3 regions of the Alkaliphilus crotonatoxidans genome follow, and region 1 is predicted to be linked to each of the others. Evidence: riboswitches for the same ligand, from Rfam matches in the RefSeq annotation. Region 1 holds a riboswitch; each other region holds the start of a gene.

Region 1 (7,797 bases):
CGGGGGTTACATTGACTGGACCAGGTATGAATAGTTTTTTGTACATCATAAAAACCTCCTTAAATTCATTCTCACTCAAAACCATTTTGGTTTTAAAATAATGGCGTAAATTGCCTTTTTATGGTTTTTGGAAATTTCTGAAAAATTCAGTTGTAATTAATTTATTCGTTATGATCTTAAAAAACCCTTTTTATGTAAAAAAATTTATATATAAAAGAAAAGCAAACCTACATATTGCAAGTACCTAGTCAGTTAAAGCTTGGGTTATTCTGAGAAAATTTTCATCTAGTAAGAACGAGGAGAATCCATATCGAGCAATATGACGACCGAAGATAAGCTTTTTCTATTGCAGTTTATATAGTTCATTTATACCTTTACATATTAGCTATTAATCAATCATTATTAAAACCCACCCCAATTTACGTGGTGCCAGTACCCTGTTACAGTTAAAACTTGTGTTTCCCCTGAGTTGAAATTGCCATAAAGCAAGGCATAATAAGGAGGCAATATCGGTTGATCTTATGACTGATGACAACGGAATCACCCAGATATAACTGGAATTTAATAATAAAAACTCCACCCGGTTGGGTGGAACAATAACGATTCTATATATGGCTTGTCCTGTTAAAGTCAGAAGGGCTTTTTATCATGTCAGGCCTCAAATTACTTTTTATTAATTGTGCGTCCTGTGTTGTATCGATTATGACCCAGCCCCCCAGGGCTTCGATATAAACCTCATTCCAGGCATGATATTCATTAATATTGGAAGCATACCCCTTGACCAGCTGAGTCGGTATTCCCTGGCTTCTTAACATGGCTGCAAATAATGACGCATAATCATAGCATATCCCTAGCTTGGTATCGAAGATATGATCAATATCAGGCAAATAATGGGACGAAGTATTAGCAGCCTTTTTATAATCATACTCAATTTCATGAATGATATATTCATAGATTGCCCTCACCTTATCTATATCAGCAGTTAAGTTTTCAGTTAATTCCGAAGCTTTTTGTACTGCCTTTGAAGATGAATCCCATTTTATTTCCTGAATAGAGTTTAGATAGATTATCTTATCATCTGCCAGGTTTACTTTAATTTCCTGCTTTAATATCTCCCTATATTTATTGCCTTCGGTATTTTCCATTAATCTTACAATATATGCTCCGTTTCCCATCTGTAAAGGAAACCGCTCTTTTTTTTCACCATCAAGACGATAACTGAAGCGTTGTCCGTCCTTTTCAATTAAAACCCGCATTTCTTTGTGATGGGCTTGTCCATAAAAAACAGATACAATCCCCCTATTGATGTTTTCAGTACTAATAATTTGGGCTTCTGCACCATATGTAAAAATATTAGCAAATATAAAGAAGACGACAGTCATAATGATTAAAGTCTTTTTCATAGATAACTCTCCCTTCGGTAGCCAGGCTGCCCTTCTTTCGAGTGGGCCCTATGGCTTTGCGTCCCAACGTTTCCATTGGTTTGCCATTGTCGGTGAAAAGCTATAGATCAAAAACAACAAAAACTAATCCTTCGGTGGCTAGGCTGCCTTTCTTTCGAGTAGGCCCTTTAGCTTTGCGTCCCAACGTTTCCGTTGGTTTGCTATTGTCGGTGAGAAGTTCTTTTTTCGTTTAATTATTTTACTGATTTCATTATACCACATTATTAATTTATAAAAACATTTTTCTGATTAAGGCTGCCCAATAATATTGGCCCTATCTTTATATATAATTGCTTCTTCAACATAACGAGTTAAATCACCATTACTCATTCCCTTGGTTTTTCTGTATATTTCAGGAGAAATTCCATATTTCTCTTTAAATACTTTATTAAATTGATCGGGGTTCTTATATCCTACCTCTGCTGCCACCTTATGTATTGCAATTTTCCTAAAAACCAACATACCACAGGCAATTTTTAAGCGTGTATCGACTACCCATTCACCAAAGCTCCGATTGGTCTTTTCATAAATCATTTGACTTACATAGGCTGGATGATATCCAAACTCCTTTGCAACATCTGCCAGCTTCACAGTCTTGATATTTTTCCAAATATATTCCAGTATATCATTCATTCTTTCACTAATAATACCTACTTCACTCTCTTGAAGACTATCTTGGTGGAGCTTTTCCAGCTCTGAAAAAAAGATTATAAATAGGCATTTAATTTTATCATCCTTTAACAAATCACCCCCATAATATTCCATCAGAATTACCTCAAGGGTATGCTGGGACTTCTTGGATGCTACATTCATCACCATATATTTTTGAAAATGCTTTTGATAAAACCATTCATTTATAAAGCTCTGATCAGCATGATCGTTAGAATAAACCATAGCCGTATACACTGTATCCTGAAAGGAAGACGTGATTGCTATATTTAAGACAATATCGCCGGCTCCAAGGATCCCTAAGGCATGGGTTGTTTCAGGATTAATAAAGCAAAGCTGCCCTTGGGTTAGTTGAATTTCATTGGTCTGGTCTTCTATATATAGGCGACACGCTCCCTGAAAAACATAAATAATTTCTAAGTAGTCATGTTGATGGAATGGAACATGGGTGAATCTGGGTTGCTTCGTAATGAGTACCTTATTCTCATCCAAGTCATTAGAATCGTTTGAAAAAGCATTCAAAATAATATCATCTAAAATTTTGTGCTGAGTTTCTAAGAATGATGCTTTATTGCCATAGCCTTCTATTTTATCCTTTGTATAATCAGTATCAAAATTTTTATGTTTCATCAGATTTTGTTTTAAAATCAGCTCCAGCGGCTCTAATCGATTGAGCAATTTCCCTAACTCTTCTATTTCCATTGCTAAGCACCACCCTCCCTATAGTAAAATTAAGAAATTAAACTTATTTAATTATGGTATAAGATATGATACCATGGCCTAATCTATCAAAATACATATGACAGACAATTTGCTAATATAAGACAAATTATACCATAAAATTATATATTAAGATACTTTTTATGTTTTTTTATTAACAATTTTGTTATCTTTTTTCTCAATACTCCTCCTTTTTTTAACCTAGTCCTTCCAATTGGCTTGATTAGCAAGAAATCTTTCATTTAAAGCTTGTTCTAATATTTTTTTGCTTCTTTCATAAATAAAGGGGTCTATTTCCTTTCGCTTCATCCGCTCTAATACTGACATTGTATTTTTAATTTTATAGGGCCTGTATACTCTGGGCTGCGTAATAGCATCAAATATGTCTGCAATACGGATAATTCTGCTATATAGAGGAATTTCATTTCCCTTTAATCCCTCCGGATATCCTGTGCCATCCCAGTTCTCATGGTGGTAACGCAGGGCTTTAGCGATTTTTACATTTTTGTCCTTTATTTTCAGCTGCATTTTTAAGTATAAAGCCTCTGAATAAAGGCAATGCTGTTTCATAGTTCTCCATTCCTCTACTGTAAGCCTTCCTTTTTTATAGAGGATAGAGGGTGGTATTCTGCTTTTGCCAATATCATGATATAAGGCACTTTCAAACAATTCGTGCTTCTGTTGATCGGGCAGCTCTATTTCACCAGCTATTTGAGCAGATATAATGGCTACATCAATTGAATGGGCAAAAATCTCTAAAGACAATTTATGGTCCATTGGGTTCCCGATATGGTCTGTCAATGCTAAATCATGTATATTCCACTGCATCCTATACACCCCTTCTATAGCCATCTTATTTGCTGTATCCTTCAGATAATGTAACTGGTAAGCCGGGCTTATATTTAACAAATTTGTCTTTGTCGCAATTAACTTTTAATCGTAATTTTGATCAGATTAAATACTTATTTTTAAATCAGTATCATATTTTGTAGTAAGTCGTCATCTTTTCTTATATTTTATACAAGGTTGGCATATCTTGTCAATTCTTTTAGAACTGTTACATAATTCTGTCAGTGTGTGGAATACTAATTGCTAATCATATTAAAGTTATAATGAGGTGATAATATGAGCGTAGATTACAAGGCTATCGGAAAAAAAATACGGCTAATTCGGACTCAACATGAATTAACAATTGAACAGATGGCCGAAATTTTGAATCTGTCGGCATCATACATGGGCTTAATCGAACGGGGTCAGAGAGGAATCAGTATCGAAACATTATATAAGTTTTCTACCATCTTTAATGTCAGCACCGATTATTTACTTTTTGCAGAGGATGAGGGGAAGGGTCAGCTACTGGAGTCAGTAACAAATTCACATCAAAAGCATATCTTGAGCCTAACACAGCAATACTCGGAAAAGGAGTTTATTTTTCTGATTGAGTTTATCAAGCTCAAAAATAAATATGACCGCTAAAAAGCGTTGGTTGAAGTTTTTCCCCTTCAACCAACGCTTTTTGGCAATTATGAGTAACATGACATAAAATAATAGACAGAGGAATTGACAAATTAAGCATAAAGCTGTATTTTATATATAGGCCAATTTTGCTATTGGTTTTATGTTATATTTTTTTAAGAAACTATGGAAGCGTATCGAAGTGGTCATAACGAGCCGCACTCGAAATGCGGTTGTCCGCAAGGGCACGTGGGTTCGAATCCCACCGCTTCCGCCATGAGCCTGTTTGCGGTCAATGTCTGCAACAGGTTCTTCCTTTTTATGAGCTTCCGCTTTATCCTCAAATCCTAAATGTATCAAAATGTTGTTTTCTAACATAATTTTCCCCTGTTTAGGGAGCAGAGAAACTCTCTCTGTTGCTTTTTTGCCCAGCTACTCTCTGCATTAGATTCACAATTCTTTTTTAGAAAAAATTTTAGTAGACACCCTCATTGAAATACCAAAGACCAACATACTTGCCAAGGCTAACACAATATTTTTGATTGTGGAAGATATTGCTGCCAAAGCCGAAATATCAATTGTGATGTTCGCAAAGAGATTGGCAAATACAACGGGCCCAAAAGATAATACAAAAATCATAATCATAAAAACGAATTTTGCCTTTACGGCTCCATACCTGACTTCAATAGGCATGTAGATACCATATAATAATACACTAAATAAAAGTACCATTAGAATAGTTGTTAAATCAAGAATGTTAGATTTGTCTATAACTAACATCACAAGGGTATGCACTATATAACAATATGCAAATATCAAAAGGGAAAATACATATTTAGCCTTTATAAATGCACTTCGAGTATACGGAGCAGTACACAATAATGCAGTAGCTTTGGGATATTTAGCTTCTTCCTGTGAAATAGCCTGTAATAACAAAAGTTCAGCCATAGCAACCATGTAAAGAAAAGGGAAAAAGCCCGAAAGCGAAGGAGCGCTAAACATAATAAATAAAGGAATTGCAATAACCACCAGCATTGTTACGATTACATATTTCTTTGCAATTAAAATATCCTTCTTCACTAAATTCCATAACATCATTTTCGCCCCCCTTCAATATAGGCCAACATAATATCCTCTATAGTCGGCCGTTCAACTAAAATATCCGGTATGATTTTTTGCACCCTTGAAAGTTTGTCTGTAACTCCGGTAAAGCCAAAATCAGTTAGTTGAATATTTAGGAACAACTCTTTATTCTCATTGTTAAGAGCCTTGTTATCACCCTTTATCACACGATAATTGTCAAGTAAAGTGTCCTTTTCTTGTTCAAGTAATGTCCTACCGCCATGTATGAGAATAAGCGTATCTGCAACCTTATCCAGGTCAGATGTAATATGAGTGGAAAAGAATACGCCTTTACCGCCCTTATTCATGTAATCGGTCATTATTTCTAAAAGCTGACTTCTAACCAAAGGGTCAAGTCCGCTTGTCGGTTCATCCATAATAAGTAGCTCAGTCTCATGGGACAAAGCAAGCGTCAGCGCAAATTTCATACGCATACCTTTTGACAGCGTTGCAATCTTTTGTCGTGGGTTAAGTGAAAACCTATCCATATATCTTTTATAATCTTTGTCGCTCCACCTTGAGTAGGCTGGAGCGATTATGCTTTTCATTTCATCCATTGTTAGCTCATCATAAAAATAGCCCTCGTCCAGAACGACACCAATGCGGTTTTTCAACTCCTGGGCATTACTTTCCAAGTCTTTCCCGAAAATTTTAATTGAACCGGAAGCTTTTTGCGTAAGGCCAAGAATTGTGCGTATAGTACTAGTCTTTCCTGCGCCGTTGACACCGATAAAGCCTGTAATACAACCCTCTGGCAAAGAAAAGCTAATATCGGTTAGTGAAAAACCTTCATAAGATTTATTTAACCCTGAAACTTCTAAAATATTGCCCATACTTAGTCCTCCTCGTATAAAATATCCATCATAGCATTTAGTTCTTCTTTTGTGATATTCAAGGTTTTTGCTGTATCAATCAATTCCTGCATTTTCTTTTCAACCATGTGTCGTTTGGATTCTCTCAAAAGTTCAACATTTCCCGTTGATACAAAGGTGCCAATGCCAACTTGACTTGTAGTAAAACCTTCCTGCTCCAATTCATCATAGACACGGCGAATTGTTAGGACACTTACTTTTATATCGTTGGCGAAACTTCGGATAGATGGCAAAGAGTCACCTTCTGCTAATTCACCTTTTAGAATAGTATCAATGATTTGTTCCTTTATCTGCTGATATAATGGTTTATCAGAAGAGTTGGAAATCAATATTTTCATTCACATAACCTTCCAATCGTATAGTGTGTATGTTTATAATACACAATATACACTAAATACACTTAATTGTCAATCGCGAATTAGAATTTTTTGTCGCAGGGATATAAGCTCCTACTGTGAAAAGTAGTGGATACAAATAATATGATATAAAAAAAGCCCCTATCTATAGGGGTTCCGGGTACTCTATACTTTCTTGAATTTTTGTGCGGAACGGCGAAGGCCACCAACTATAAACGCTATTGTTCTTTCACCTTAGAAAAAGAGGTGCGAAGGTAAGCTTTTTATTATTCCAAAGCTTCTTCACTGATCTTTTTAAGCTGGTTTATAATTTGAATTACATCTTCGCTAGGAAGATTTTTTTAGAAAGAAAGCTTGTTCCCTCAGATATTTTAGATGAATTATATAATTTTTCTCCAAGTGAAACTAACTGACTTAAGTTTTTAAAATCATCTTTTGAAAGCGTTTGTTTCTCAGATAATTTTTTTATATAGAGAGATAGATAATCAAAATCGTACCAGAATTCCACTGGATGACGGCACAGCCTTTCATTATACCCGCTCATGGGCCGATGAGCTTGTCGGTGGCGATGTACGAGACTATGCGGAAAGCCCGGAGAAGCTACAAGATCTTATCAATTTTTCTACAGCTGAAACACCTTCCTATAGTGTGGCAAAGCTGATAAATGGTGAGATCGTATCGGAGTACCCCCTTGAAACCGAGCAGCTTGCAGAAGCAATTATCATGGATGTTATGGTAAAGTCTGCCGCCTGGGAGGGCATTGATATTACCACCTTGAAGGAGTGCTATCTGATTCGTCAGATGTTTCCGAAGGCAAATGAAATCCATGAATATTATGCCTATTTACTGGAGGATGGCAGAGCAGTTTTGCAGTCCGGTACAGGCGGCCGGTATAGCATGCTATCACAGGAGCTTTATTTGGAACTGGTTGACCACTGTCGGCAGCCTTTATGAAAAAGGCAACCACTCAATCAGTCTCCAGTTTGCGGGGAACAATTGGTTATGTACTTTTCACTTAAATAAGGCTGAGCCGCTGCAGCATTCTATGTGAGGCAGCGGCTCTTACTTCGTCGTTTAGCAATTAATAAGCTTTAGAATTAAAATTTCAATTTCTTCTCTGAATTATATAAGAAAGGCCAATTTGTTCAAACATTTATTTAC
Region 2 (7,797 bases), on a different contig from region 1:
TCTGGTGGCGGCCCTAGGGAAACCCAACTTTGTCACAGCCGATATGGTCAAACCGGGAGCTGTGGTAATAGATGTCGGAGTAAACCGTCTGGAGGGCAAGCTGGTGGGGGATGTTGATTTTGAACAGGTAAAGGAAATTGCAGGGGCCATTACCCCCGTTCCCGGTGGAGTAGGACCCATGACCATTACCATGCTGCTTTACAATACCGTGATGGCTGCTAAAAAAATATAAGGGGTGAAGAATATGAAGACCGATGTACAAATAGCCCAGGAGGCTAAAATGCTGCCGATTGTTGAAATCGCTAAGCAATTGAATATCTCAGAGGATGACCTTGATCTATACGGAAAATATAAGGGTAAAATATCCCTTGACCTCTATAAAAGGCTGGAAAATCAAAGGGATGGCAAGCTGATTCTGGTAACAGCCATCAATCCTACTGCCGCCGGCGAAGGTAAAACTACCACCAATGTGGGCTTGAGCATGGGGCTAAATAAAATCGGTAAAAAGACCGTTACCACCCTGAGGGAGCCCTCCCTTGGGCCCTGCTTCGGAGTAAAGGGCGGAGCCGCCGGAGGGGGATATGCCCAGGTGGTACCGATGGAAGATATCAACCTTCACTTTACAGGAGACATCCATGCCATCACCACGGCCAATAACCTGCTGGCGGCCTTGATAGACAACCACATCCATCAAGGGAACAGGTTAAACATTGACCCCAGAAGGGTGACCTGGCGAAGGGCCCTGGACATGAACGACCGTGCCCTTCGAGATATCGTCATTGGTTTAGGGGGCAAAGGAAATGGAATCCCCCGGGAGGATGGCTTCGACATCACCGTTGCCTCTGAAATCATGGCAATTCTGTGTCTGGCCACCAGTATGGAGGATTTAAAGGATCGTCTGTCCAGGATGATTATCGGCTATACCTATGACAATGCCCCAGTAACGGCAGGAGACCTGGAGGCCACAGGAGCCCTGGCACTGCTGCTGAAGGATGCCCTCAAGCCCAACCTGGTGCAAACCCTGGAAAATACCCCTGCCATTATCCATGGCGGCCCCTTTGCTAACATAGCCCATGGCTGTAATTCGGTGCTGGCAACCAAAACAGCCCTGAAAATAGCCGACTATGTTGTAACAGAGGCAGGCTTTGGAGCAGATTTAGGGGCAGAAAAATTCTTTAATATTAAATGCCGCTATGCCGGACTGAAGCCCGACGTAGTGGTGGTGGTGGCCACCGTAAGGGCTTTGAAGAACCATGGAGGCGTGGCTAAAGCCGACCTCAATCAGGAAAACATGCAGGCCCTGGCCGATGGCTTTGAAAATCTAGAAAAACAAATTGAAAATGTGAAAAAATTTGGTGTATCCGCTGTAGTGGCCATTAATGCCTTCCCCACTGATACAGAAAGGGAACTGGAATTTGTTCGGGAAAGATGCCTGGCCCAGGGGGTTGAGGTGGTACTGTCTGAGGTATGGGCCAAGGGCGGCGAAGGCGGCATTCAGCTGGCTGAAAGGGTGGTTGAACTGGCTGAAAAGGGCGAGAGCAGCTTTAAACCCCTATATGACCTTGATCTGCCCATTAAGGAAAAGGTTGAAATCATTGCCCGTGAAATCTATGGAGCCGACGGAGTTGAATTCAGTGGCAAGGCCCTGAAGGAAATCGAAAGCTATGAAAAAATTGGGTTAGATAAGCTGCCAATCTGTATGGCAAAAACCCAGTATTCCCTATCGGATAACCCTAGGCTATTGGGCAGACCAAAGGGCTTCAAAATCACCGTTAACACCCTTCGAGCCTCGGCAGGGGCAGGATTTTTAGTAGCCATTACAGGAGATATTATGACAATGCCCGGTTTGCCGAAGGTGCCGGCAGCCAACCATATTGACATACTGGAAAATGGAGAAATTGTAGGCTTATTCTAAGAAAATATTTCAGTAGGAGGTGAATGATGATTTCGTTCACCTCCTACTCGATTGATTAAGAAGTAAGGGGGTAAGGCAATGAAGTTAAAGGTGGTTGATTTGGGCCGCTGTGATTATGATAAAGCCTTGGATCAGCAGTTGGAATACCTGACCATGCGACGGCAGGGAGAAATAGAAGACACACTGATTTTAGTAGAGCATCCCCCGGTGATTACCCTGGGCAACCGGGCCAATAGCAGCAATATTATGGTCAGTGAAACATTTTTAAAGACCCAAGGAATCACCCTTCATCAAACCAACCGTGGGGGCGATGTAACCTACCATGGAATCGGACAAATTGTAGGCTATCCCATTGTTGACTTGAAGGCAGCTAAAATTGGAATCAGGGCCTTTGTCAAGGGTCTTGAGGAAAGCTTTATTCATCTGCTTAAGGATCACTTTCAAATTGAGGCCCAAAGCCACTGTGATCATCGTGGGGTTTGGGTGGGGAATCATAAAATTGTTGCTCTTGGCCTGGCGGTAAAACGGGGCGTCACCATGCATGGCTTTGCCTTTAATGTCAACACCAACCTGGAGCATTTTAATTATATTGTTCCCTGCGGTATTCCAGACAAAGGAGTTACCTCCCTGAAGGCCCTGCTGGGGAGGGAATACAATCTTGAGGAAATTAAGCCCTTGGTGGTGGATTACTTTATGAAGGCCTTCCATTATGAAAAGCAGGTTTGATTGGAAAGGTCAAATAGACAGAGGTGATAATCAGTGGAAGTAAAAAGAAAGCCAGACTGGCTCAGGGTAAAGCTTAGAGGTGGTCGAAACCTAAGCTATGTGAAAACCGTATTGGATAAGCTGACCTTAAATACCGTCTGCGAGGCAGCCAATTGCCCAAATCGGGCAGAATGCTTCAGTCAAAAAACCGCCACCTTTATGATTATGGGGAAGGAATGTACAAGAAATTGTCGGTTTTGTAATGTAACCCATGGAAAACCCCAGCCGCTGGACCCGCTGGAGCCTGAAAATGTGGCCACAGCTGCTGTAGAGCTGGATCTGAGGCATGTGGTGGTAACCTCGGTTACCCGAGACGACCTGCCTTATGGGGGAGCCGATCATTTTGCCCGGGTGGTAGGGGCCATTAAGGAAAAGAATCCCAGGATGATTGTGGAGGTTTTAATTCCCGACCTGAAGGGCGATGAATATTCCCTGGAACTGGTGGTAAAGGCCAGGCCGGAAATCATCAATCACAATATGGAAACGGTACCCAGGCTTTACCCCCAGGTTCGGCCTGGAGCCATCTATCAACGGTCGATTGATTTAATTAAAGCTGCAAAAAAAATAGATGCTCATATCATTACAAAATCTGGAATTATGGTGGGCCTGGGAGAAACAGAAGAAGAGGTAATTAAGGTGCTTCAAGATCTTAGAGAAGTAAGCTGCGATTTTGTCACCATTGGTCAGTATTTACCTCCCAGCCAGGCCCATTATCCTTTACAGGAATATGTTCACCCCGACCAATTTGAACGTTATCGAAAAATTGCTCTGACTTTAGGCTTCAGCCATGTGGCTTCGGCACCCCTGGTCAGAAGCTCCTATCATGCGGCCGAGGCTTTGGAATCTATTGGCTAAAACAAGATTTTTCCTGGTATAAAAGAACATGTAACAGCAAAAATAATCATGAACTTTAATGTAGATCCCACAACATTTTAATGACTGTGGCGAGCTATAAGAAAAGAGGTGCTGTCATATGGAAACACCAAAGGGAAATCAATTTAACCAACCTCAGCCACCAGTGATCGACCGGGGCGAGATTGCCTCACGGGAGCTGGGGTTTGTGGGAGGCAGCCTGGGAGGAACCATGACCAGAAGGCTGGTGGAGCTAGGAGAAAAAATTCTGGCCGAACAACAGAAAAACCCTGGGGGGCAGCCACCCCTTCAATAAAGGTTCATGTTGGGTCCGTAAAATGCGGGCCCATTCTATATTAAATCTATTCTGAATCCTTCCTTCGGCCTTATATAGGCCATTTTTCATTTTAGCATTTTTTCATTAACCCTTATGCTGTTTCAGATACTGTTAAACTACAATTTGATAATAAATAAATCCCTCCCTTCATAGTATTTAATACAATAAGCCTATGAAAGGAGTAGAGGGGATGAAATTAACAACTAAGATATTACTGGGTTTAGTGGCGGGAATTGTTTTTGGTTTATTACTGGGAGGAATGCCCCATATAGCTGACAGCTATATCGCCCCCCTTGGGGCCCTGTTTTTAAACCTTGTTAGAATGCTGATCATACCCTTAGTATTCTCATCAATTATTGTAGGTACCGCCAGCATGAACGATATTAAAAAAATCGGCCGAATCGGAGGAAAAACCATTGCCTTTTACATGGGCACCACAGCCATCGCTGCAACCATTGGTATTTTCATGGCCAATTTAATTAAGCCTGGGGCAGGCTTGACACTTTCCCTTACTACGGCCCCAGAGGTAACGGAAATACCGGCCCTGTCTGAAACCCTCCTCAATATGATCCCTGCCAATCCCCTAAAGGGTCTGGTGGAGGGGAATATGCTGCAAATCATCATATTTGCCATCTTTCTTGGAATTTCTGCCACAGCTGTAAAGGAAAAAAGCCGGGTGTTTCTTAGTTTTTTTGACGGCCTGGCAGAAACCATGTATACCTTAACGGCCTTTATTATGAAGCTGGCCCCTTATGGTGTTTTTGCCCTAATTGCCCCTGTGGTGGCCAACAATGGCCCAGGGGTGCTGCTTCCCCTGGGAAAGGTAATATTAGCCGTATACCTGGGGGTGTTGCTCCACAGCGTATTGGTATATTCCACAATTGTCAGCTGCTTTGGCCGAATTAGCCCAATTCAATTCTTTAGAGGAATCCTGCCGGCCGCAACGGTGGCCTTCAGTACCTCCAGCAGTGTAGGCACCCTTCCCGTAACCATTAAGGCGGTAAAGGAAAACCTTGGGGTACCTGGAGGGATTGCCAGCTTCGTACTGCCCCTGGGAGCCACCATCAATATGGATGGAACTGGATTGTATCAGGGTGTATGCGCCCTTTTCGTGGCTCAAATTGCAGGAATTGACCTAAGCCTTTCCCAGCAGGTGATCATTGTATTAACCGCTACCCTGTCCTCCATCGGGACTGCCGGTGTACCAGGGGCAGGCTTGATTATGCTGACCATGGTCTTAACCTCGGTGGGGCTGCCCCTAGAGGGAGCGGCAATGATTGCAGGGGTCGACAGGATATTGGATATGGCTCGAACCTTTGCCAATGTGGTGGGGGACGGAGCAGTGGCGGTGGCGGTTTCAGCCACAGAAAGAAAGGGGACCATTCTGCCCTATAAAAAGAGAAAAAAGTAGCGCAAGGGGACAGAAAAAGAAAATGGGACATATCATATATAATGTATATATAAATTTAACGCTGCATTTTATATATTGTTATTTTTTAAACAATACCGTGATTGGTAAAGGTCACAGGCCACCTGGATGATAACTAAATACATATTTACTTTATTGTCGATTTTTGTTATATTTAAGTGTAAAGGTATGTGTAAATTTAAATCAACCCTGATACTGGCAAACTTGTTGAAAGGCAAGGACGCAAAGCTATGGACCTAAGGGAGCTGTTAGCTCCTAGGGTTGCCAGGCTGCCGTGGGATTTTTTTGATTACATAAAAAAAGGAATAAACATCCTCTAAGATGTTAAAACCTGTTGTCATGGCTAGGGGTGTGGTTGTTAACTAAGGATGAGAAAGGGGCAGGATAACAAAATGAAAAAAAACAAAGTTAAAAGCAGTAATCGTGTCAGAAACCAGCTTATCATTGTAATGATTTTAATCATTGTACTACCCGTAAGCCTGTTGGGCTTTCTGAGCTATCGAAGGGCCTATTCCATACTGGAAGAAAAGCTGAAGTTAACCACTGAGCAAACTGCTAACCAGGCGGCTGATTCATTAAATGAGTACTTCTTGGGAATCGAGAGGCAGGTGAAGGCCCTGGCGGAAAACTCTTTAGTGATCAAGCTGGCCAGAGAAGGTCAGCTGGGGGGCGACGAAGCAAGTCAAAATCAATATTTTGATTTAGCCATGGAATTATTAGCCAATGCCAATCATCCCAACGAGTCTGTTCTCAATACCTATGTAGGAACAGAAAGTAAAGGAATGTATCTTTACCCCCGTTCCGAGGTGCCAGCGGGTTATGATCCCACCGATAGACCCTGGTATTCCGAGGCGCTGAAAAACCCCGACAGGGTAGCCTGGACGGATCCCTACATAGATACAAATTCCGGTCAATATACCATTACGGCTTCGAAAATCATTCAGGATAATGGCAGCACCCTTGGAGTGGTAGCCTTTGACGTCGACATCGAGGGTCTTGCAGAAAAAATAGGCAATGTTCATCTGGGAAATGAGGGCTATTTAGTCCTGGCCAGTCAGCAGGGAATTGTCATTTCTCATCCCGATGTTGAACGGATCGGAACCAATGACATTACAGGCCAGAGCTTTTGGGAAACCGTGGTCAGCCATGAAGCAGACTTTATACGATATGAGTTTGACGGTGGACACAAGTTCATGAGCTTCACCACTATACCCAGCACCGGATGGAAGCTGATGGGAGCCATGGAGGCCCATGAGCTGCTGACAAGCACCAGTGACCTTTTAAATTATATATTGATCGGAGTAATTATTGCTTCCATCTTAGGGGTAGGTATTGCTATTATCATTTCAAGAAGAATTTCAGGCCCCTTAAATCAGCTTAAAGGAGCCTTCGGCAGGGCTTCCACAGGAGATTTAAGCGTATTTTCTCAAATTAATACCAATGACGAATTTGGGGAATTAAGCGCCAGCTTCAACACGATGATGGAAAATATTCGTGCCTTAATAGAGGATGTGCAAAACTCCTCCAGAACCGTTGTAGAAACAGCCACAGCCCTGGCCGGTATAACGGAGCAAACCAGTGCCGCCACCAACGAGGTGGCCCTGACGGTGGAGGAAATAGCCAAAAGTGCCGGCGAGCAGGCCAGAGACACAGAAACAGGGGCCGTGAAGGTCAATGAGCTGGCTGGAAAAATCGAAGAGGTACTGCTGTCTACCCAATCAGTGAAGGATGTGGCAGAGGAGACCAATGAGTTAAGTAGTCAAGGGCTAAGGACCCTGGAGGAGCTGGTGGAAAAGACCATTCAAACCAGGGATTCCGCTATAGAGGTTAGTAAAATTATCAACAGCTTACATGAAAGCGCCGATGCCATCAGCATTATTACCCAGACCATTACCCAGATTTCAGAGCAGACTAATCTATTGGCCTTGAATGCCGCTATTGAAGCAGCCAGGGCTGGGGAGGCCGGCAAGGGCTTTGCTGTGGTGGCTGATGAAATCAGAAAGCTGGCAGAGCAATCGGGCAATGCCACTAAGGAAATCTACCTGCTCATTGAAGGAATTCAAAATCAGGCCAACAATGCTGTGGTTTCCATGGATACGGCACAAAATATCGTTATGGAACAGGATAAGGCCGTTACTATGACCCAGGAGATATTTAATCAAATATCTGGTGCAATTACTGCTGTAAAGCAAAAAGTTAATGAAGTAGAGCAGAGCTCCGATGAAATGGCCCTTAAAAAGGATGAAATTGTAGGTGTGATAGAAAATGTATCGGCAACGGCAGAGGAAACCTCTGCTGCCACCCAGCAGGTTTCGGCTGCCACAGAAGAACAGTTGGCCTCTATTGAAGAGGTGGCCTCCCATGCCAGGGAGCTTCAGGAGCTGGCCGATATATTAAAAAATGCCATCGAAAAATTTACTGTTAGGGCATAATACCTGTTGGGGTGTATAAGAATGGTGCCAATGGGTATAATCCATAAGGAGTATTCCTTCCAAGGAC
Region 3 (7,797 bases), on a different contig from region 1:
TTGAAGTTAGTGGTTACATTTATGTCTTTTTAAAGCTGTATTAAGTCTATAATGATGACCTAAGAACTTTAAGATTTAATTAAGCATGTCATTGTTTTATGTTACTATAATGATAGCATAGGGTATAATGGTTCGCAACCATCTGGCCTGCCTAATCTATCATATGAGACGAGCCGTCCTATTATTATTGTTTTTGTTTTTTTAATTCAACAAAGGCATAGGTATCGCACCTATGCCTCGGTCTTTAGAAAGCCTCTATCTTTTACGTTGCTGCCAAAACCGTTACAGATTGACCATCTTTTATTCCAATTGAAAACGGTTAATCATTCCTTGAAGCTCCTGGGCTAAATTAGACAACCCCTCACTGGCACTGGATATTTCCTCCATGGCGGCGGTTTGTTCCTCCATCGAGGCCGCCACTTGTTGAGTGGATGCAGAATTTTCCTGGGCTATGGCTGCAAGATTTTGTAATTCCTCTTGTATATCGTCCTTCATATTTTCCATTTCTCGACTCGACACATTTAACCTTGCTACAATTTTGGCTGCTTGATCCATTGCCTCCTTAATTTGTATATATTGATTCTTACTATTGCCAACACAATTTAACTGCTCCTTTGAAATGTGTATAACCCGTTCCACGGTCTTAACCGCCTCCTGGGAATTCCCTTGCAGCTCATTAACCACCTCATCAATTGTTTGAGTTGATTCTGTGGATTGCTCTGCCAGCTTTCTAATTTCCTCTGCTACAACTGCAAAGCCCTTTCCTGCTTCTCCGGCCCTGGCTGCCTCAATGGCAGCATTTAATGCCAACAGGTTAGTTTGCTCTGCAATGGAAGCAATGATATTACTAGCTTCACCTATTTTCTGTGAGCTTTCATTGGTTCTCAAAATGACTCCGTTAATTTCTTCGATGGCATTGCTGCTTTCATCGGTGATTTTTGACAGCTGGGTGATTTCCTCTAACCCTGAGTCGACCGCCAGGGCCACCTGGTTCGACGCTGTATTCATTTCCTCAAGGTAGCTGTGGTCCTTTTCAATGACCTCACTTAGTTTGAAGATGTTATTGGTTCCGGCCTGGGTACCCTGGGCCTGCTCTGAAGCACCCTTGGCAATTTCTTCTACTGTCCTGGATACCTCTTCTGATGAAACAGAGGCCTGCTGCGTAGTGGCTGTTAATTCTTCTGAAACCTGTGCCACCTGTTCAGCCGATAGGTTAATTTCCTTTACAATATCCCGTAAACTGATAATCATATTTTGAAAGGCTCTGGCTAATATCCCTATTTCATCCTTTTTCCTAAGCATGGAAGCCTCTACATCTCTGCTGATATTGAAACTTGATAGTCTCTCTGCCTCTTCTTTTATGTTCACAATAGGCTTGGTCAAGCTGCTGCCAATTATATAGGCAATGATTGAACTGACTGCCAAAACAGCCAGCAACATGATAAATATATTTCTTTGCATGGTGGGTATCGCTTCTAATACCTCCTGCTGATTGGCCGTAATCACTAAAATCCAACTGGTTCCATTGACAGCGGCATAGCCTGCATAAAGATCTCGATTTTCAAAGTGATAGGCGGCTACTCCATTCTTTTCACTAAGCATCCTCTCAATTAGATTGCCCAAGGGTTTTAATTCCTTATTTTTCTGACCTTCCTGAATGGGGTTAAATTGATCGAAGACTTTATCACTTTCAGGGTGTCCGATGACGGTTCCTTCCCCATTAATCATATAGGCATAGCCTGTTTCACCATAGCCCATGCTATTAGTAATATTGCTGATGGCTTCCCCTTCCCGCCTGCCTATTAAGGCGCCTATGACATTACCGCTGTCATCCTGTATGGGTACTGCATAATAACAACTAATTCCTGGGTAGCTTTACTTACGATTAAATCAGATATATTAGACTCTCCATTTAAAGCTTTTTTTACATAATCTCTATCTCCTATGTAAAGGGTGGTCCCATTGTTATAGTAGACTGTTCCGTCAGGATAAACGACCCCCAGGGCCAAAAAATTCGTTTTAGGCAGCTGCCTTTGCAATATTGGCTGTTGAAGCTCCCAATCCATCGTTTGTATATCGCTTCTTCCTGCAATCATTTCCAGGGTTAGAATTTGAGTTTGCATTCTGCTTTCCGTTAGCTTTGCCCCCTCCCTTGCCATCAGTTCAAGGGTTTCTTCTGCCTCAACGGTCAGGGCATCCCCCGCCATAGACATCGAGAAAAAGCCAATGAATAAAGAGCTTGCCAAGATCAAAATAAAAAAGGATAGAACTAATTTTGTTTTAATACTTTTCATTTTTTAAACCCTCTTTCTTTTATGATTTATGATTGCTCAAACCTTGGTGAAGATTAGAGTGAATGTAAAGGAGCCCCTTTCTCTTTAAAACAAAAGGGGCTTGAGCAATCAATGCAACCGGCTGCCATATTTTTAACAAATGAAGGCCCATGGCTTTGCGTCCTAACCTTTCGATTAGTTTGCCCTCTATTGAATTAATCTAAGTACTTGCTACAGGGTTTAACAAATTCGATCGCGCTGAGTATTCATTATATGTCAGCTTTTGCATATTATCCTTTTTTTAATTAGTATATCCTATGCAATGCTATAATGCAACATTATATTATAAATTTTGTGTTTTTTTCGACATGAACTTTTATTTATAAATAGCAATAGAGACATACAAGGTAAGCCCTTATATATCTCTATTATTTAATCTTTTTCACTAAATTTATCTTTAGGTTTAAATTAATTTTTTATAATACTCTAGTAAATAGGCCTCTGCCTCTGCTGACCATAGCCCCTTGTGCTGTTTAACAATTTGAGCCAATTTTTTAAAGAAGGGGTCCGTTTTACCCTTTTCTTCGAAATCTGTGATGGCTGTCAGCTCCATATCCAAATGGGTATAGATTAGCTTTTTGCCCCCAGGGATATTGGGTAAATTCAAGGTGGCGTCGGAAACCGCATTAAGACCACCAATGTGGGTCACCATAACCGCAGGGTTAATTCTCTTTTGCGCCGACATTTCCAGTGATTCCTTCATATCATCGGTATTGCCACCACTGGTTCCAACGATGTGGGTCGATGCATAATGAACATTATAGAAGTTTAATTGGGCTGAAAAATTGGTATCGGTGGGGCCTGCAAAGAAATTCAGACAACCGTCTCGGGCCAGTATTTTATCGCCTTCCTCTATTATCTGCTTAACAGGTGCATAGACAAAAACATCGTTATAGCCCGTTCCACCGGTCAGCTCCATTAGATAGTCTGTAGAATTTTCGACATTCTTTGTATTGACAAAGATCAATTCTACCCCGTTCTTCCTTGCTTCCTCTGCCGTAAAAATGGTCTTAGCCCTTTCTATTCGTTCCTCGTCGATATCGGTTACTACCAATAGACTTGGTTTTTTGTCTCGATGAATAATATAGTCAATGGCTCCCAGACCCATGGGCCCGCAGCCTGCCAGCAATGCCATTTTACCCCCTTCTACAATTTCCATTACATGTTCATATTGACCGGTGATGGTATGATAAGTGGCATGGAAGGCTCCAATAATGCACGACATTGGCTCTGCCAGGGAGGCATCGTAGAAGGCTTCCCCTTCATAGGGCAGCAGGCACCCCAGCTCCATTACCTCCTGGGGAATAATAGTATAGGTGCAGTCTCCGCCAAAATATTGGTAGGAATAGCCTGGTGAGGCCATACTTCCCTTGTAATTGAGGGCAGGTTGAATGGCAAACTTGTCGCCGGGTTTAAATTGATTTTGCCATTTTTCACCTACCTCTACGATTACACCGGCAAATTCATGGCCAACAATAATGGGGTTTTCTGCAACATCTTCGGGTACCCTCTTATGGTTTTTACCTAAAATTGCAGCTTTATAGGTTGACATACAAATGCTGTCGGTAATAACCTTAACCAGTATTTCATCTTCTTTAATGGGAGGAAGCTCAAACTCCTCTAATCTTAAATCCTTCTCACCATATAATCTTACTGCCTTGGTTTTCATATACTTACCACCTCTCTATTATGCTTGTTCGATATAGGTTACAATCTTCTCTAATTCAGCGATCACCTCTGGCCTACCGGCTTCGGTTCCAGCTGTCATGACACTGGCGGCGCTGGCTGCACTGGCCAGGCGAATGGTTTGATCCATTGAATAGTTTTTTTCAATGGATACAGCCAGGGCGGCTACCATGGCATCTCCGGCTCCAACAGTGCTAATAACAGGAACCTTCATACCTTGAACCCTAAAAATCTGTTCAGGGGTCATGAAAACAGCACCCTCTTCCCCCAGTGAAATCATAATTCTCTCAACGCCATATTGAAAGATATCCCTTGCCAGGACAATGGCCTCTTCTGTACTTTCAATTCTCTTGTTATATAGCCTTTCTAATTCGTGTATATTGGGCTTAACTAAATAGGGCCCGGCCTTTAATCCTTCTTTTAACAGGGCTCCGTCGGCATCCAGTATGACCTTCGCTCCCATTTCCCCTGCCCTGTCAGCAAGGGACCGATAAATATCCGACCCCACGTTCCCCGGCACGCTTCCGGAAAGCACCAGGATATCATCCTCTTTTAAATTGTTCAGGGTCATGTCTTCCATTCGCTTTAAGTCCTCTACAGAAATGTCTGGCCCCTGCTCATTGATATCGGTATTGGTACCGACTTGGCGGTCTACTATTTTGATATTGGTTCTAGTCTCGCCTTCAATAAAGAGGAATTGATTCTCTATTGAGAGCTGATCCAATTGGTCTTTAATAAACTGACCTGATCTTCCGGCTAAAATCCCAAGGGCCTTGCTTTTTTCTCCCAGCCCATGAATTCCTTTTGATACATTGATTCCTTTCCCACCGGCATCCAATCGGGCACTGGTTACCCGATTGACTCGGTTAAGGGTAAAATTGCTGATTTCGATGGTCTTATCCACGGCCGGATTTAATGTTAATGTTATAATCATACCTTCACCTCAATTTCTAAAATTGTCTATGATCTCCTACTCTAGGTCAATGGTGAACTTTTCGTGTATGGCCTGGGGGTCCCTTGTGGTTTTAATCGCCTCTACAGTATCATCATCCTCCAGCGTGGCGGCAATATTAGATAATATACTTAGATGCTCCTTGCCGGCCCCTGCTATACCAATTACCAGATAGGCCTTTTCTTCACCAAATGCCACTCCCTCGGGAAACTGCAATACAACCATCCCGGTTTTCTTAATATACTTTCTTGCACTGCCGATTCCGTGGGGAATGGCAACTCCCTTTCCTATATAGGTGCTGATCTGCTGTTCCCTTTCCAGCATGGCCTCGATATAGGGTGCTTCCACATACCCTCCTTCAACCAATAGCTGTCCTGCCATCCGAATGGCTGCCTCTGTATCAACGGTCTTTAGGTCCAACTTAATATTTGATTTTTTTAATATTTCATTGCTTTCTTCTTCTGACACTGCCTTTTCCTGAAAAGCATCTGGGGCTCCTGCCTGTAGTCTGCTGATCAGCTGATCTAATTGAGGGTCATTAAAATAATCCTGTATCGATATATGCTCTGCCCCGGGTGCCTTGTTTTTGGCCCGATCAGTTAAGCTTTTATGGGTGATTACTACTTTTGCATCACCTGAAATTTCATCAATGGAGCAATTAATTACTTCAATTGCTAATCCCTTTTCCTTCAGCTTCTTCTTTAAGCTGGTGGCGGCCATGGCACTGGAGCCCATTCCTGCATCGCAGGCAAATATAATTTGATTCACTGTCAGCTTTCCCTTTTTACCCTTCAGGCCCTTAACCTTTTCCTTGGCCTCCTCTAGCTCATTTTCATCCATCTTATGGCTGGCCCTTTTGATAAAGAAGGCCCCTACCAGGAAGCTCACCGTCGTCGACACAGCTACCCCCGCCAATACCGGGAAGTACCCTCCCCTTGGGGTCATGGCCAGTAGGGCAAAGATGCTTCCGGGTGATGGGGTGGCCACCAGCCCTGCCCCCAGTATGCTGAAGGTCAATACACCACTGGCTCCCCCTGCGATGACTGCCAATATTAATAATGGGTTCATTAGGATATAGGGGAAATAGATTTCATGAATACCGCCTAAAAAGTGGATTATGATTGACCCAGGGGCCGATTGCTTCACCATCCCCTTTGAAAAGATCCAGTAGGCCAGTAATATTCCCAGGCCTGGCCCGGGATTTGTTTCAAGTAAAAAGAAGATGGATTTTCCTAGGGCCTCGCTTTCCTGAAGGCCCAGGGGCCCCAATACGCCGTGATTCATGGCGTTATTTAAGAATAATACCTTTCCAGGCTCAATGAATATTGAAGTTAAGGGAAGGAGCCCTGCATTTACAATTACCTCCACCCCTGCCTTTAACACACTGTTTAATGCCAATACTACGGGCCCTATGCCTAAATAGGCCAGCAGGGCCAACAAGGTACCAATGATTCCTGCTGAAAAGTTATTGACCAGCATTTCAAAGCCTGCCGGTATTTTTCCCTCTACCGCTTCGTCAAATTTCTTGATGGCATAGCCCCCCAGGGGCCCCATTATCATTGCACCAATAAACATGGGCACATCTGCCCCGACAATGACCCCCATGGTGGCAATGGCGCCAAGAACCCCACCTCTGACATCGGCCACCATTTTTCCACCGGTATAGCCGATTAACAGGGGTAGCAGAAAATTGATCATAGGGCCAACCAGAGATGCCAGGTTTTCATTGGGTACCCAGCCGGTCGGAATAAAGAGGGCGGTGATAATTCCCCAGGCGATGAAGGCCCCGATATTGGGCATAACCATTCCACTTAAAAATCTGCCGAATCTCTGTATTTTTTCCTGACTCTGCCTCTCCGCATGATTATTTGAAGTGATGATATTTTCATTCATGTAAATCTCTCCTGTCATTGATTGCTTTTGAATTGGTAGAATTCATTCAAACGACTGCTGATTTCCAGATAGGCTTCATCCCGTAAGCCTTCCCTCAGAAGGTTTAAAAACTGAGGTCTGTCAATGATCAGCTTACTTACTTCACTAATTACCTCAAGCTGCGCCTGGTTGCTGTTTTCTGGCGCCAGCATCACAATAACTAAATCGATTTCCTCCTTTTTTCCCCTTCCATTGGGATAGGACAGTTTGTTGATTAGCCTAACTGCCCCAAAGTATAGGGCCTTTACACTGGTGCTTCTGCAATGAAGCAGGCTGATTCCCTTTCCGGTAATCAATGTTCCTCCCTTTTGCTCCCGCAGCAGCAGGTCTTGTTTTAATTGATTTTGCCGATCCTTGTCATCCACGATTGCCTCACTAATCAAGGTAATTAATTCTTCTATTTCTTTTACACTGAAGCTTTGTAGAAAGAAGTGATCTAATATTTGTATGATTCCCTCACTATAGTAATGAAGCTGAATTAGCTTATCCTTTAGGCTGAGGGAAGGAATTCTTTTTTCACGCCCTGGTTTAACGACTCCCTTTATTTGACTGATCAATCGATCAATTTTATTTTTATCTACTTCTAACAACAGGGGATTGACAATTACCACCGGAATACTGGTATTTTCAATAGACATGGTGGAAATGATAAAATCTATTTCCTCCTGCTTCAGCCAGTTTTCCTCTACATGAAGGGTTGAAATGATATCTACCACCTGTATAATGTCATATTCCCTTTCTATTTTAGCTGCCAGAAGTCTGGAAGTACCAATTCCGCTGGGACACGCCACCGCCACCCTGTAAATGGTTTTCGGCAGTATTTCCCTTTTTTCGATAACTGCTCCTAGATGCATGGCAATATAGGCAATTTCTGATTCCGGAAGCTTTTCCCCT

Evidence for each region. Region 1 has a riboswitch for cyclic di-GMP ahead of ACYQ1I_RS14745 (transglutaminase-like domain-containing protein). Riboswitches for the same ligand answer to the same signal wherever they lie in the genome.
Region 2: it holds a riboswitch for cyclic di-GMP, as region 1 does, so the genes downstream of both, ACYQ1I_RS09370 (methyl-accepting chemotaxis protein) here and ACYQ1I_RS14745 (transglutaminase-like domain-containing protein) in region 1, are expected to answer to the same signal.
Region 3: it holds a riboswitch for cyclic di-GMP, as region 1 does, so the genes downstream of both, ACYQ1I_RS03250 (PDC sensor domain-containing protein) here and ACYQ1I_RS14745 (transglutaminase-like domain-containing protein) in region 1, are expected to answer to the same signal.

The regions. Positions count from the first base shown of each region.
Region 1 covers NZ_BAAHXS010000006.1:559,888-567,684, reverse strand. Annotated here, with positions in the region: gene ACYQ1I_RS14750 (pyridoxal-phosphate-dependent aminotransferase family protein) at 1-46, opposite strand, end outside; gene ACYQ1I_RS14745 (transglutaminase-like domain-containing protein) at 606-1,403, opposite strand; cyclic di-GMP riboswitch class I at 1,417-1,498, opposite strand; cyclic di-GMP riboswitch class I at 1,534-1,615, opposite strand; gene ACYQ1I_RS14740 (AraC family transcriptional regulator) at 1,692-2,813, opposite strand; gene ACYQ1I_RS14735 (HD-GYP domain-containing protein) at 3,033-3,659, opposite strand; gene ACYQ1I_RS14730 (helix-turn-helix domain-containing protein) at 3,957-4,307, shown strand; tRNA gene ACYQ1I_RS14725 (tRNA-Ser) at 4,475-4,563, shown strand; gene ACYQ1I_RS14720 (ABC-2 transporter permease) at 4,737-5,384, opposite strand; gene ACYQ1I_RS14715 (ABC transporter ATP-binding protein) at 5,381-6,241, opposite strand; gene ACYQ1I_RS14710 (GntR family transcriptional regulator) at 6,244-6,618, opposite strand; gene ACYQ1I_RS14705 (hypothetical protein) at 7,072-7,590, shown strand.
Region 2 covers NZ_BAAHXS010000004.1:1,414,661-1,422,457, forward strand. Annotated here, with positions in the region: gene folD (bifunctional methylenetetrahydrofolate dehydrogenase/methenyltetrahydrofolate cyclohydrolase FolD) at 1-232, shown strand, start outside; gene ACYQ1I_RS09345 (formate--tetrahydrofolate ligase) at 245-1,915, shown strand; gene lipB (lipoyl(octanoyl) transferase LipB) at 1,994-2,641, shown strand; gene lipA (lipoyl synthase) at 2,675-3,535, shown strand; gene ACYQ1I_RS09360 (small, acid-soluble spore protein, alpha/beta type) at 3,654-3,848, shown strand; gene ACYQ1I_RS09365 (dicarboxylate/amino acid:cation symporter) at 4,060-5,280, shown strand; cyclic di-GMP riboswitch class I at 5,486-5,575, shown strand; gene ACYQ1I_RS09370 (methyl-accepting chemotaxis protein) at 5,691-7,730, shown strand.
Region 3 covers NZ_BAAHXS010000004.1:175,316-183,112, forward strand. Annotated here, with positions in the region: gene ACYQ1I_RS03245 (methyl-accepting chemotaxis protein) at 301-1,863, opposite strand; gene ACYQ1I_RS03250 (PDC sensor domain-containing protein) at 1,812-2,294, opposite strand; cyclic di-GMP riboswitch class I at 2,404-2,488, opposite strand; gene ACYQ1I_RS03255 (zinc-binding dehydrogenase) at 2,737-4,002, opposite strand; gene pfkB (1-phosphofructokinase) at 4,021-4,953, opposite strand; gene ACYQ1I_RS03265 (PTS mannitol transporter subunit IICBA) at 4,990-6,864, opposite strand; gene ACYQ1I_RS03270 (BglG family transcription antiterminator) at 6,879-7,797, opposite strand, start outside.